2 regions of the Agaribacter flavus genome follow, and region 1 is predicted to be linked to the other one. Evidence: predicted binding sites of a transcription regulator. Region 1 holds the regulator's gene; the other holds the start of a gene.
The links. The regulator LexA, encoded in region 1, represses DNA repair genes until DNA is damaged. The targets are predictions, from matches to a motif close to TACTGTATNNNNATACAGTA.
Positions count from the first base shown of each region.

Region 1 (7,752 bases):
GCGCAAGCTCTCTTACGCGTTCGGCGTGGCTCACGTCTATGCCATCATAAATCTTGTTCCAAATGCGAGTAAGTACCCGATCCCCCATACGGATCAGTCCTTCTCGATAGTCCGCGGCGATTTCGTCGATATAAGATAAGGCTGTTTTCTTGGCTTTGTCGCTACTGATACCTCGCTGCTTTACTTCATCATGTAAGGCATTTTTTACTGCCTCCGACCCCAGTATCGAGTTATAAAGAGTGGCTCGTTCTAGCAAAGTGGGACCACTCAGGGTTTGTCGCTTGCGTTGAAAGTGGGTGCGGGCGACTCTCACTAGCTTTTGCGCAATTTGTTTGTCACTTCCATGCAGATCTGCTAGCTGTCGAGTTGACACAGCGGGTGAATAACTTACAAAGTTGTCTCTGCCAAAAAACAACACAATGAAGGCCTTTCGCAACCAGTTAGGGGAGGCCTTGCTCGCGAGTAATTGGGCAAAACCTGAGTTTTCTTTTCCGGCCGACCGACCCCAAGTAATGAAAACAGGCACCACCTGAAGATCCAGATCGGGATTAACGCGATGAATGTGGAACAATTCAGTGAATATATCTTCGATAGCGGTTTTTTCTACTTTCCGCGTTAATATGCTCTGTGGTCGCTCTAAAAAGTAGCGCCTTTTTTGCAATGTGCCGGCTACTTCGATGATATCGTGTGGGCTGGGTAAGCCCAAAGCTTTGGTCGACTTATCAAGCGCGAGTTGATCGGTAAACGACTCGGTTTGCAGTAAAAAAAGAATCGGTTTTCTTGTATCGATACCTAACTCTGATTCGACATCCGCGGGCACGCTTTTAACCGATACCAGCCATCCAATTGTTTTTGAAAATATCCACCGAAATGCTGTTCTTATCGAACTCATTGTTATTTAAACCTTAAAAAATTACATTGCGCGTGTTTGGGAGAGTGCTCTTTGCTTTTGGATATATAAAGCACAAGTATCGGGCGGTGTCTCCTCAATGCTTAGGGATGCAATACTTAAAGCCAAAAAGGCATGGATGCCTTTTTGGAGGCCCCATGGAAGGGTATAAGGTGACTTTAAGTATTGCATCCCTAAGCATTGAGGAGATACCGCTTGTTACTTACGCTCAGCAAAGACCAACTGAACGCAATAGTACCATGAACACAAGTGCTTACCCAAAGTAGTATTTTTGCCACTATTTGCAGCAAATAGTATATGTTCTAATTATTTGTGCGTAAAAACAAAGATTTAAAGTTGCGTTTTTTACTACCCTGCGTATACTTTGTGTATAACTGTATAGAAAAACAGGCTGTTTATGCGTCCACTAACTCCAAGACAACAAGAAGTACTCGACCTAATAAAGAGTACAATGATAGAAACGGGCATGCCGCCTACGCGAGCTGAAATTGCTAGACAGTTAGGTTTTCGCTCGGCTAATGCTGCCGAAGAGCACTTAAAGGCGCTAGCAAAAAAAGGCGTAATCGACATACTGCCCGGTACTTCTCGGGGTATCAAGCTGAACTGCGCCCTAGACGATGAAGCCGAAGAGGGTCTTCCTCTTATTGGTAAAGTAGCGGCGGGTGAACCGATTTTGGCGCAAGAACATGTTGAATCACATTACAAAATAGATCCTGCAATGTTTCATCCTGGGGCAGATTTTTTGTTGCGTGTAAGTGGGATGAGTATGAAGGATATTGGCATTATGGATGGTGATTTACTTGCTGTGCACAAAACCCAAGAGGTGCGCAATGGTCAAGTTGTCGTCGCGCGAGTAGATGAAGACGTTACGGTTAAACGTTTTGAGCGAAAAGGTGCGCAAATTTTACTCCACGCTGAAAACGAGGAATTTGCGCCGATAAAGGTTGATTTGGCCACACAGTTTTTTACGATAGAAGGTCTTGCAGTGGGGATCATAAGAGATTCTGTTGATTTTTAAAATTTTACAATAAATTTACACAAACCGTCTAACAAGGCGGTTTTTTAATTTGCAAATGTCTAAAAAATGAGCTGTTAACAATAAAGATCGAACATCTTGTTCATTTTTTATAAAAAATGACTAGACGCCACTCTAAAACTGATTAATGATTGTACAGTAATTCACAAGTCGATAACAAAAATTACATGTTCCTTTTCTAATTGAAGTGCTGAGGAACGAAGCATCGATCAAATCAGAAGGGAGAGTAGTGTGAAGTCGCTGAAATTTTTAGTAGGTTCCTCTCTACTAATAGCATCTTGGTTCAGTGTGGCGCAAAGTGCAGCTGAACGTTCTGACCTTAACTTGCGTTCCGGTGTGACTGACATCAGTGCTCAAGTCTACAATTTACATATGTTGATGTTTTGGATTTGTGTCGTCATTGCCGTTGCAGTATTCGGTGTGATGTTTTTTGCAATGTTTAAACATCGTAAATCTACGGGGCATAAACCTGCCAATTTTCATGAAAACGTCAAAGTAGAAATAGCATGGACCATCGTTCCCTTTTTAATCCTTGTAGGTATGGCGATTCCAGCAGCCAGTACTTTACAGGACATGGAAGATACCACTAAGCCTGATATGACCGTGTTGGTCACAGGCTCGCAGTGGAAGTGGCATTACAAATACATGGAGAATGAAGTGGAATTCTTCTCTGTATTAGCTACCCAACGCGAACAAATCGAGAATAAATTTACCAAGGGCGAAAACTATCTTCTGGAAGTAGACAGGCCATTGGTTATCCCTACCGGACAAAAAGTACGTTTTCTCATTACGTCTGATGATGTCATCCACAGTTGGTGGGTACCAGATTTTGCTGTTAAGAAGGATGCTAATCCCGGATTTATCAACGAGGCTTGGACAAGAGTGAATGAGCCTGGTATCTATCGCGGACAATGCGCAGAACTGTGTGGGAAAGACCATGGCTTTATGCCGGTTGTGGTTATTGCGAAGGAACCGGCTGAATACTACAAATGGATCAATGAACAAGAACAAATTGCTATTAAGCGCAAAGAAGAAGAGCAGCGTTTACTTGCCATGAACATGAGTATGGACGAACTCATGAAGCAAGGTCAACAAACTTACAATGCAGTTTGCGCGGCTTGCCATCAGCCAAATGGTGAAGGTTTACCCGGTGTATTCCCGTCTCTAAAAGGGTCAGCGCTCATCTTAAATGACAAACAAGCACACATCGACATTATCGTGAATGGTCGTGCCGGCACCGCGATGCAATCATTTTCAAAGCAACTGACGATGTCTGAGATTGCTGCTGTTGTGACGTATACGAGAAACGCATGGAACAATAATACTGGCGACATGGTGCAAGCAAAAGACGTGAACGCCATCATGGTAGGAGAGTAGGGGATCACTATGACTTCAATAACTGACCCAATACAAGAACCAAAAACAGGCAGTGATGCACACGATGACCACGCGCATGACGATCACCACCACCATATTCCAAAGGGCTTATCGCGCTGGTTACTCACCACTAATCACAAAGACATAGGTACATTGTATCTGTGGTTTGCGTTTATTATGTTTTTGGTCGGTGGCGCGATGGCGATGGTCATTCGTGCTGAACTGTTCCAGCCAGGCTTGCAAATTGTTGACCCCAACTTCTTCAACCAAATGACAACTGTACATGGACTAATCATGGTATTTGGTGCCGTGATGCCAGCTTTTACTGGTTTAGCGAACTGGCTCGTACCCATGATGATTGGCGCGCCTGACATGGCGCTGCCGCGCATGAACAATTGGTCATTTTGGATATTACCGTTTGCCTTTTTAATCTTGTTGTCTTCGCTATTTATGGAAGGAGGCGGTCCTTCATTTGGTTGGACTTTCTACGCGCCACTCTCGACAACGTATAGCGGAGACAGTACGGCTTTATTTGTTTTTTCTGTGCACATAATGGGTATTAGCTCAATCATGGGCGCAATCAATGTCATCGTAACGATATTTAATATGCGCGCGCCTGGAATGACCTTAATGAAAATGCCGATGTTTGTTTGGACGTGGTTAATCACTGCATTCTTGTTGATTGCTGTCATGCCTGTTCTTGCTGGCGTGGTGACCATGGTTTTGACGGATAAGTATTTTGGTACAAGCTTCTTTGACGCTGCTGGTGGCGGTGATCCGGTTATGTTCCAACATATTTTTTGGTTTTTTGGGCATCCTGAAGTCTACATTATGATTTTGCCTGCTTTTGGTATCATCTCGCAAATAGTGCCGACCTTCTCTCGTAAAAAGCTATTTGGCTATGCATCAATGGTGTATGCCACAGCGTCGATAGCCTTACTCTCTTTTGTAGTCTGGGCGCATCATATGTTTACCACGGGTATGCCAGTCGAATGGGAAATGTTTTTCATGTTCGCCACTATGTTAATTTCAGTCCCCACTGGGGTAAAAGTATTTAACTGGGTGGCGACGATGTGGCGCGGTTCAATCAGTTTTGAGATCCCTATGCTATTTGCTATTGCCTTTATTGTCTTGTTCACCATTGGTGGGTTATCTGGGCTAATGCTGGCAATTACACCGGTTGACTTCCAATACCATGATACCTATTTTGTCGTCGCCCACTTCCACTATGTATTGGTTACCGGAGCGGTATTCTCAATCATGGCTGCGGTTTATTATTGGCTGCCCAAATGGACGGGACGCATGTTTGACGTGACATTGGCAAAGTGGCACTTTTGGTGTTCGCTGATTTCGGTCAATGTTTTGTTTTTCCCCATGCACTTTGTCGGATTGGCCGGCATGCCCAGACGCATACCTGACTATGCCTTGCAGTTTGCTGACTTTAACCAGTGGATCAGTATTGGTGGCTTTGCCTTTGGGTTGTCGCAGCTTATTTTCCTTGTACTAATCGTAAAAGCCTGCAAAAAGCAGGGTGAGCCAGTATCTGACCAAGTATGGGATGGTGCTGATGGTTTAGAGTGGGAGATACCTTCGCCGGCACCTTATCATACCTTCGATACACCGCCTCAGGTTAAATAATAGCACCTAGTGCTGTAAGGAAGTGGAGGGATAGATGCCAGAAGCCGAAACCAAGTCACATATCGATAAGGTGCATCTCAAGGGTGAGCAGTACCCTAGCCATGGTCGTACGGTTGCAAAACTTGTATTTGTAGTCATTGGGATGTTTGCTTTTGGCTTTGCCCTTGTGCCCTTGTACGATGTTTTTTGCGACATTGCGGGTATCAATGGTAAGACAGGCGACAGTGCGGCAGTGTATAAGCCGCAACTGGTAGATGAATCACGCCTTATTACGGTCGATTTTATCACGCGGACTAACGGTGGCATGCCTTGGGAGTTTTCAGTACAAACAAAGAGTATTGAGGTGCACCCTGGAAAATTGGCCAAGGTCGATTTTTATGTGAAAAACCCCGCTACCCGAGATATCGTCGCACAAGCCATTCCATCCATTTCTCCGGGAAAGGCCGCACTGTATATGAACAAAACAGAGTGCTTTTGCTTCAATCATCAACCCCTAAAGGCTGGTGAAGAAGCGATTATGCCGATGACATTTTTTATCGATCCGCAATTACCTAAAGACATCACTTATTTTACTTTGCAATACACACTTTACGATATTACTGAGCGCCTTGATACGCCAGAGATTGTAGCAATGAACAGTAGCCTAGGGAGATAGCAATGGCTGAGCAAGAATACCAAAAATATTACGTGCCCGAACAAAGCATTTGGCCAATTGTCGGTGCCGTCGCGCTATTTCTAATTGCCGTTGGAGCGGGTAACTATGTAGTGGAAGTATCTAAGGGAAAAGAGGGATTAGGTGGCTACATACTTGTCTTGGGATTAATTACCTTATTAGTGATGGTGACAGGATGGTTTAAAAATCAAATTGATGAATCCATGAGTGGTTTGTACAGCGCTCAGTTAGGCCGTTCCTATCGACAAGGGATGGCGTGGTTTATATTTTCTGAAGTGATGTTTTTTGCTGCATTTTTTGGTGCCTTGTTTTACACCAGAATTATCGCGGTGCCTTGGCTAGGTGGCGCTTCAAACAACGCCATGACTAACGAAGTCCTCTGGCCTACTTTCGAGGCGATGTGGCCACTGTTGACGACGCCGGCGGGAACGGAAACCACTGCTATGGGTTGGAAAGGCTTGCCTGCCATAAATACCATAATTTTAGTCGTATCTTCTGTTACTTTGCATTTTGCGCATGTCGGCCTAGAGCAAAATAAGCGCAAGCAATTATCTGTAATGTTGGCCGTGACCATTTTGTTGGGCTCTGTGTTTTTGGTCTTACAAGTATGGGAATACATTCATGCATACAGAGATTTAGGTTTAACTCTGCAGTCGGGCGTTTATGGCAACACTTTCTTCATGCTGACAGGCTTTCATGGCATGCATGTGACTCTGGGAACCATTATTCTTATTGTATTGTTTTTTAGGGTACTCAAGGGACATTTTACGCCAAAAGAACACTTTGCGTTTCAGGCCGGTAGTTGGTATTGGCACTTTGTTGATGTTGTTTGGTTGTTGCTGTTTTTCTTTGTTTACATTTTGTGAGCGAGTGCGGAGGAAAGGAGAGCAGCCTACCCGTGATTGTTGGGTAAATTTTTTAGTAAGGACGCGGATTGGGAGTGATTAGGCCTGTTGCCATCGCAATCAATAAAATGATCATTATGGCAGCTGAAGTTAGCACTCTACGACCAATATATTTACTCATGGGTTCTTGGCTATCTCCTTTGAGCATAATCATCATGGCTTTGAATAAGTTAAAAATCATAAAAACAAGCAAGGCGCCCACGGTAATTTTGACGAACAACATGTATTTTATCCCTGTGTTTGTCACCACTGGTGAAGGCCAAAGGTGAGGCATAGTTATCGTTCAGTATTATTAACCATAGTCGCAATTGCTTGTATTGTCACGATGTTTGCTTTGGGTTTTTGGCAGTTGGAACGAAAAGCACAAAAAGAGCAACGCATACTGCAAATTGAGCAACGGCAAGATGCAAACCCTTTGCGTTTAGAAGACGTCGTCAAAGCTCCGGCGTCACATCTTGACTTTACTCTGTCCTTAAGCGGGTTGGCACTAAACAAGCTGTTTTACATAGACAATAAACTGTATGAGGGCAGAACGGGTTATCATTTGATTCAGATATTAAAAACCAATACCGGAAATGTGGCAGTCAACCTCGGTTGGGTAGCGGGAGAATCGACTAAGCGGATATTGCCTGTGGTGGATGTGATGGAAGGACATGTCGATGTTTCAGGTGTTATCGCAATGCCAAGCAATAACATCTTCGTGACCGAGACGAATACTGCTTATGGTGAGTTTCCCGTTCGCTTACAACAGCTTGATATTGCATTGATGGAGAAGTTTTTAGGTGAAGATGTATTGCCTTTTGTTGTACTTGCGAATGCAGAAGCGGCTTCGCCTTTTATTCGCGAATGGCAGCCTGTTGTAATGCCGCCCGAAAAGCATCTTGGCTATGCTATTCAGTGGTTTGGCTTAGGTATTGCGGGCTTGAGTGTTTTTATTGTTGCCTTAACTAAACAAAAATAGCCTGAAATTCAGTCGTTTTACTTGGTGCTGATGATGTGGAGGAAAAGTGAATGAAGATACAACGACACAAAATGAGTATTGTCATGTTGGTGGTCGTGTTTGTGCTGCCCGTTGTACTTGCAAAATTAGCTTTGGATCAGGATTGGTTTGACAAAGGTTCAACGAATAGAGGTCAATTGCTGCAGCCTACGATAGATGCTACTGCACTGTTGCAAGAAGCAGAAAAAAAATGGCACTTCGTTTATGTACTTC
Region 1 is NZ_JBHRSW010000029.1:38,958-46,709, forward strand. Features, by position in the region: gene plsB (glycerol-3-phosphate 1-O-acyltransferase PlsB) at 1-892, opposite strand, end outside; gene lexA (transcriptional repressor LexA) at 1,308-1,928, shown strand; gene coxB (cytochrome c oxidase subunit II) at 2,187-3,323, shown strand; gene ctaD (cytochrome c oxidase subunit I) at 3,333-4,961, shown strand; gene ACFOHL_RS13215 (cytochrome c oxidase assembly protein) at 4,996-5,616, shown strand; gene ACFOHL_RS13220 (cytochrome c oxidase subunit 3) at 5,619-6,500, shown strand; gene ACFOHL_RS13225 (DUF2909 domain-containing protein) at 6,553-6,759, opposite strand; gene ACFOHL_RS13230 (SURF1 family protein) at 6,805-7,500, shown strand; gene ACFOHL_RS13235 (hypothetical protein) at 7,551-7,752, shown strand, end outside.

Region 2 (7,752 bases), on a different contig from region 1:
TTAGTAATACCGCTTGGTTTGCCGGCATGCCTTTTTATGTTGATGAGCGCGTGCTTATCCCTCGCTCTCCTTTCGCTGAATTGATAAACCAAGGTTTTTCGAGTTTTTTGTCCGCCAAAGATGAGCCCTTGCACCTTCTGGATATGTGTACTGGAAGCGGTTGCATTGCTATAGCTCTTGCGCATGCTTTTCCTGAAGCCATGGTTGATGCAGTAGATATTGATACTGATGCTTTGGATGTGACATCGATTAACATTGCAAATTATCAACTGGAGCAAAGAGTTTACCCTCTAGCTTCAGATGTGTTTAGTGCATTAAGTGGTCAGCAGTACGATATTATTGTCGCCAATCCACCTTATGTGGATGCTGAAGACATGGCAGATTTACCAAATGAATATTTGCATGAGCCAGAACATGCCCTTGCTTCGGGCTTTGATGGCCTCGATTTAACCGTACAAATTTTGTCTCAAGCGGTGCAATTTTTGCGGGATGATGGTTGGCTGTTTGTCGAAGTCGGTAACAGCGAGGTAAATTTTGACCGTCGTATGAAAGGTTTACATGTAACATGGTGTCAGTTAGCGAATGGTGGCAGTGGTATTTTCGCTATCAGTAAAGCGCAACTCATGGCACAGCAAGATATACTAGATGAATTGGAGTAAGCAGATATATGTCGGGGAATACCTTTGGCAAATTATTCACCGTGACGACCTTTGGTGAGAGTCATGGCAAAGCAATCGGTGGGGTAGTTGACGGCTGCCCTCCGGGTTTGGTACTTGATGAAAATGATTTACAGCACGATTTAGATCGACGTAAACCGGGTACGTCACGTTACACTACGGCGCGCCGTGAAGAAGATGAAGTGAAAATACTTTCTGGCGTTTTTGAAGGTAAAACAACAGGTACGAGTATTGGTCTACTGATTAATAATACAGACCAACGGAGCCAAGATTATTCCAAGATTAAAGAAAGCTTTAGACCAGGGCACGCGGATTACACCTATCAGCAAAAATATGGCTTTAGAGATTACCGCGGTGGTGGCAGATCGTCAGCGCGAGAAACAGCTATAAGAGTTGCAGCGGGTGGCATCGCTAAAAAGTACTTAAAGCAAGTGTACGGGATTGAAATAAGGGGCTATTTATCTCAGTTAGGCCCAATTGCCGTTGAAAAAGTCGATCATGCAGTCACCAATACCAATCCTTTTTTCTGTCCTGACGAATCTAAATTGGATGCCTTAGACGCGTATATGCGTGACTTGAAGAAAGAAGGGAATTCAATCGGTGCAAAGATAAGTGTTTCTGCCATAAATATGCCTGTGGGTTTGGGTGAACCGGTATTTGATCGCTTAGATGCAGATATTGCGCATGCAATGATGGGAATAAATGCAGTAAAGGGCGTAGAGTTGGGAGACGGCTTTGATGTTGTGACGCAAAAAGGCACAGAACACCGAGACGAAATTTCTCCAGACGGCTTCCACTCAAATCATGCTGGTGGTGTTTTGGGTGGTATATCAACAGGGCAAGAACTCCTTGTACATATGGCATTAAAACCGACGTCTAGCATTAGTATTTCGGGTGAAAGTGTGGATATTCATGGCAAGTCTACTGATATCATCACAAAAGGCAGACACGATCCTTGTGTGGGTATTCGAGCCGTGCCTATAGCCGAGGCGATGTTGGCACTGGTATTGATGGATCATGTACTCCGCCACAATGCGCAAAATAAGGATGTCCAGTCCGTCACACCAATTATTCCGGCTTCAAAGCCCAACGTAAGTTAGGTACAGACAGATAAATACGGTTGTAGCATTGGAGTGTGACTAGCTAAAGTATGGCGATAAAAAGTATGACTACCAAGATAAAGCCCTTATTGTTGCTAACAAGTTTTGTGTTTACGAGTGTTGGCTTTGCACAAACACCCCCTGCATCAGACATTTATGTTGGGGAGTTAACACGCGACGACAAGGGCTTACGTGTAGTCAATCTTGAGCGCCTTACTCATACAGATTCATACACCAATCAGCCGTATTTTTTTGATGATTTCACGCTTTATTACACTGAGCAGGTTGGGCAACAAACCGATATATTTAGATACGACTTTCAAAGCAAAGAGACAAGTAACCTCACGCAGTCTACCGACAGCGAGTATTCGGCAACGCCTATGCCCAATGGAGACGGCTTTTCTGTTGTCAAAGTTGATCAAGAGGGTAAACAAGAATTATGGCAGTTTAGCTTTGCTGGGGACAAAATTAAGCATCTTGCGCCAAGTATCGAACCGGTTGGTTATCACTTATGGACGAGAGACGACAAGGTTTTCTTATTTGTACTCGGTGAACCCAATCGTTTGTTGCTAATAGACCCCAGTGATACTGATGGTACAGCGAGTGAGATTGACAATAACATTGGTGCATCGCTTTATGCTATGCCCAACACTCGAGGCTATACATACACGACAAGTCGTTCAGGCAATGATGACACATTAATTTTGCGTTGGTATTCGGCCTTGTCTAATGAGCGTCAAGTGCTAACGAAGCTTCCTAAGGGAGCAAAATATTTTACATGGACGCCTAGTGCGGAATTGTTGACGACTGACAAGGGCGCATTAGTGGCAATGCCTTTTTTGGTACAAGGAAAAAGAATAGAAAGTACCGTGTATTCTAAGGTACTGATTGAGGGGGAAGCATGTCAACGTAGTGTTAGCCGAATTGCTGTCTCCCCTTATAACGAAAAGATCGCTCTAGTATGTGAAGCAGCCCCTCAGCATAAAGAGGGCTTGTGATTTTCTTTGTTTTTGTCAATCGTGGTTTCAAGGCCTCATTAGTAGACGAAACCTTATGGTTCAGTCTGTTTTTTTCACTAAGCTTTTGGGGCAGTTATTTTTTGTAGAGGCAACTAACCTTCTAGCGGGATTTCGAATTCTTCGGGGGTTTCAAAATCACCAGACATGGAGCTTAAACGACCATCGTCAAATTTTAACACTAGTTCCTTTCTGAAATCTTCTCCGCGCTTTTTCATACCGCGCTTCATATCGTAAACGTAGTACCAAGTCGAGTTATCAAAACTATCTTGCACTACTGGGTTACCCAGTACAAAACGTACTTGCTCTTGAGTCATGGATACGCGCAGTTGATTGACATCTTTTTGTTCGAGAAAGTTTCCTTGAGGAATGTCTATTCTGTAAATCCAGTTTGAGCATCCTGCCATAAACGCAGCAACAACTAATACAGCAACTAATTTCATTCTTTGTCCACTTAATTACAATTGAGATCGGATATTACCTTTGAGTCTTCGACCATTCAACTTTTTAAGAGTTCCCTAGCATTTTTAATTGCGCTGTCTGTCAATGCGTCTCCGGCAAGCAAGCGCGCGATTTCGTTTACACGATCCGCCTTCGTGAGCTTAAGCACCGTTGTCTCTGTTGTTTGGCCATCGGTGATTTTATTCACAAATAGTTGGTTATGTGCTTGAGCAGCCACTTGCGGTAAATGCGTGACACTGACCACTTGGCTTTGCTCTCCTAATTGCCTTAATAGCTTTCCAACTACTGAAGCAGTTTGTCCACTAATGCCTGTGTCCACTTCATCAAAAATGAGCGTGGGTATTTGGTGATTTCGAGAGTAAATCACTTGCAAGACCAAACCAATGCGCGATAGCTCTCCACCAGATACAACCTTTTCCAGACTGTCAGGCGTCTGACCAGGGTTAACTGAAACTTTGAAATCAATGGTATCGTTGCCGACGGCACTTACTGCTTTGTCTTCCGAAAAAGTAACATCTATATCTACTACCGCATACCGCATGTTTAGCTGTCTTATACTTTCTTCTATCTCTTTGGACATCCGTTTTGCGGCCGATACTCTCGCCAAACTGACTTTGCGCGCAATTTCCCAGTAGTGGGTGAGTGCTTGTTTCGTGTCCTCTTGGATGGTATCTAAATCCGCTTCCTGTTTTTTTAGCGTGTGTAATTCTTCTGACAAGGCCACAAAGCTAAGATATAGATTTTCTGGAGCGGTACCGTGTTTTCTGGCTAGTTCTAAATATTGACTGTAGCGATTTTCAATGTGCAGCACTCTCTCTGGATCGGCTTGATCATTATTTCGGTAACGATCCAATTCACTGTATGCCTCTTGTGCTTGAATAATGGCATTTTGCATCATTTCATACGCTTCTTCGAGTTGCTGATCAGTGTCGATTTGCGCTTGAATTTCCTTAGCGGCATGACTTAACAAATCGAGCGCACTTGCGGGTTCGCCATCTTTTAGCAAGTAACAGGCTTTGTCACTGGATTCAATCAAGCTTTGTAGGCTGTTTAGGCGTTTGAATTCGGCTTCTAAATGAGGGAATTCATCTTCTGTTACTGCAAATTCTTCGAGTTCATTTACTTGATATTCTAGTAGGTTTACTCTATCGCTGCGTTGTTGTTGCTGATTTTTAAGATCTTCTAGGGTAGTCGCTAAGTCTTTGTATTGCTTGTAAGCCGATTTTAATTTTTCTAACAAAGCACTTTGTCGCGCATAGGCGTCAAGCATCTGCATTTGAGTATCGTGTTTAAAAAGGGCATGGTGATCGTGTTGGCCATGTATATTAACCAGCATTTTTCCAAAACTTTTTAGTTGGTTTAAATTGACTGGGATACCATTAATAAATGCTTTTGAGCGACCCTCACTGCTAACAACCCTGCGAATAAAGCATTCGTCATTGCTGTCATCTTGCGATAATTCGTGTTCACATAGCCATTGTTGAGCATGTGCTAAGCTAGCAATATCAAAATGCGCGACGATTTCACTTTTTTCTGCCCCTTGCCTGACAATACCCGAATCCGCGCGGCTACCTAAACACAGACCTAAAGCATCTAAGGCGATAGATTTACCTGCGCCGGTCTCTCCGGTGATAGCGGTGAGTCCACGCTGGACACTTATCGCTACTTGTTTGACAACCGTTAAATTTTTGATATCAAGATGAACTAACATGAACGCAACCCAAATATAGAATACTGATAATATATACAGTATTTTTATTCAAGTAAACAGTTCTATACCTGATTTTGATTCTAGCCGGCCTTATCCTTCACAGCAAACTCACGCCGTAAGCTTTGAATTAAGAAAGGTTTGATAGTCTAAGTGTTGCCCAACTCGACAAGGCTGAATGCAGTGCCTGCTTTTCCTTCAACTAACACTCGGCAGCTCCCCCATGACTCAGGAATATTCCAAGTATGATCAAGCGCTACCGTGAATTTTTCGTGATGAGAGTCGCAGCGTACTTCCACAGAATCCAATTGCCCTTCAATTTTTGTAAAGCCAAATTTGTTTCTGACCAAATAATGAAAGTTTTTACCTTCATCAGACAGGCTTCGCTTAACAATAATGTTTTGTTCACTTTGTATGAGCGAATTTATTTTTTCAATATAGCTATTTAAAGGCGCAAGAATATCTTCACCGTTCGCCAGCTTTTTAACTTTGTCGACTGTGTAGAGGGCGCTAGAAAACTCATTAAATTGCAGGTGTAAGACAAACTTGCGTTGATATAAAGATTTTATTTGTTCATCGTCGAATGTCTGATACTTACCCTGATGAGTGTTGCTGCTTGCAAGTGTGCGGTCAATGCTTCTCAGCTCTCTACGTAAATCATTTATGGTCGAAGCTACGGAAGCATCTAATGCCCACAACCATGCATTTTCATATCTATTACCACCGCCATTTTCTTTCATCGCTTCTATGAGCTTTTCTGCTCGTTCCATATCGCCAGCAGTCATTGCTTTTTCAGCCTCTTTATATTTGGTGATAAATTTTCCTGAGGCACCAATTTGATTCTGAAGTGTGAAATCTAATTGTACTTCGTTATAGCATTGTTGTACTGCTCGATTATCCTTAATTGCGGGAGAGTATTTCCACCTCTTTACAGCACTCATTGCTGCACGTGTAATTGCTTTGTTACCACTAGAGTCGCTGATTACTGGATCTTGCACATTGCCATCAGTATCAATAACAAAATTAATTTTCACCCAACCTTCTGTCCCTGTTATTGCAGCTGATTTGGGGTATCTTGGGTTTTTTCGTTTAACGATTTGCGCTGGTTTAAACGCACTGATGCTTTTAACGGTATTCTCATCAGTGTCTGAAACGACCTCTTCGCTTAGTTTGTCGCAAGGTAATTTCTTTTCTGTAGATGGGGGATCAGCAAATGCTGCTTTACTTAAGCAAAGTAAAGCACTCAACATAAGCAAAATACGGTGGGTATCGGTAGTTTTCATTGACACTAATATCCTTTTTAGCATGCCATCTAGCTACAATTAATCATGTAGTTTGAAAAATATCAATACAACTTGCTTCCCCAGTTTAGTTTTTTTCTCAGTACGTTAAAGTAACTGTAATCTGGTGGGTGTATAAGCGTCAGGTGTTTAAAGTTTTTGCGAATGATCACGTGATCACCGGGGTTGACCGAAATCACCACGTGGCTATCGCAGCTTATCTGTACATTGTCGGAATTGTTATTTGATATCTTAAGTGTCATCTCATTGTTCGCATCGACGACAATAGGGCGGCTACTCAAGGTGTGAGGAAACATGGGGACTAAAGTCAATACATCTAAATGTGGCGTCAGGATTGGTCCGCCCCCTGACAAAGAATAAGCGGTTGAGCCGGTTGGCGTGGCAATAATCAATCCGTCTGAACGCTGAGAAAATACAAATTTATCTTCAATGTAAAGTTCAAACTCCATCATATGAGCGACTTTACTGTGGTGCAAGACAATCTCATTGACCGCGTTGTGAGAATCGACCAGTGTTTCGCCAGAATATACTAAGGCCTCAATCAAAAAACGCTTTTCACGGGCAATATTACCATTAAAAATATGTGCAAGTTGTGCCGGTATATCATCAGGCGAGATATCCGTTAAAAAGCCCAAATTGCCTCTATTTACACCTACTACATCTATATCGAATTCGGCCAGTACGCGAGCAGCACCCAGCATATTTCCGTCGCCACCCACTACGATTGCTAAATCAGCTCGCCGACCTATTTCGAGCATAGATACCGATTCGACCTCATGGTCGAGGTTTATTTGAATTTTGTTTTCGAGCAATACCTTACAATTGCGTTCATGCAACTCTTCGATGAGTAGCGTGATACTATTGAAAGTGGCTTCGTGACTGGATTTTCCAATTAATCCAACTGTGCGATATGTCATCCGCAAGTCCAAATTATACTGAGTCTGATAAGGGTACAGCAGCTAAAAAGACTTGCAAGTCATCTTTCTTCAAATTCGCGTTCTGTCAATTTTTTTGCCTTTGCTTGATACAAATCCACGTCTGCCATGTTTACGACATGTTGAAAATTACTTGAACCCGATGAAGAAGCGATGCCGAACGATAAGTCGATAGGAATGTTGGACATATCTTGCACAGCAAAGTCCTGCTCTAAGGATTGCTGTATTTTTTGTACTATATTATGAGTTGTTTCGTGAGAGGCATTGGTTAACAGTGTTAAAAACTCCTCGCCACTCCATCTTGCGATTAAATCTGTATCTCTGATGTTATCGCGAATGGCATTGGCAACTGCATTGATGACTTGATCCGCTACTTGGTGACCAAATCGCGTATTCAATCCACTCAATTTATCAATATCACACATGATTACAGTGTATTGTTCAAAATTGCGTCTGCGTTGACTGTCGTCACTTTTAAACAGTTGTTCGACGTAACGCCGGTTAAAACAACCTGTCATGGGGTCAGTATTTGCCTCAACAAAAAAGCGCTTTG
Region 2 is NZ_JBHRSW010000004.1:357,618-365,369, reverse strand. Features, by position in the region: gene prmB (50S ribosomal protein L3 N(5)-glutamine methyltransferase) at 1-659, shown strand, start outside; gene aroC (chorismate synthase) at 668-1,777, shown strand; gene ACFOHL_RS01620 (TolB family protein) at 1,843-2,775, shown strand; gene ACFOHL_RS01615 (outer membrane protein assembly factor BamE) at 2,889-3,236, opposite strand; gene recN (DNA repair protein RecN) at 3,293-4,966, opposite strand; gene ACFOHL_RS01605 (TonB family protein) at 5,113-6,246, opposite strand; gene nadK (NAD(+) kinase) at 6,309-7,181, opposite strand; gene ACFOHL_RS01595 (GGDEF domain-containing protein) at 7,241-7,752, opposite strand, start outside.
Region 2: a site for LexA is predicted at 4,988-5,007, ahead of recN (DNA repair protein RecN). Genes of this name have one in related genera too.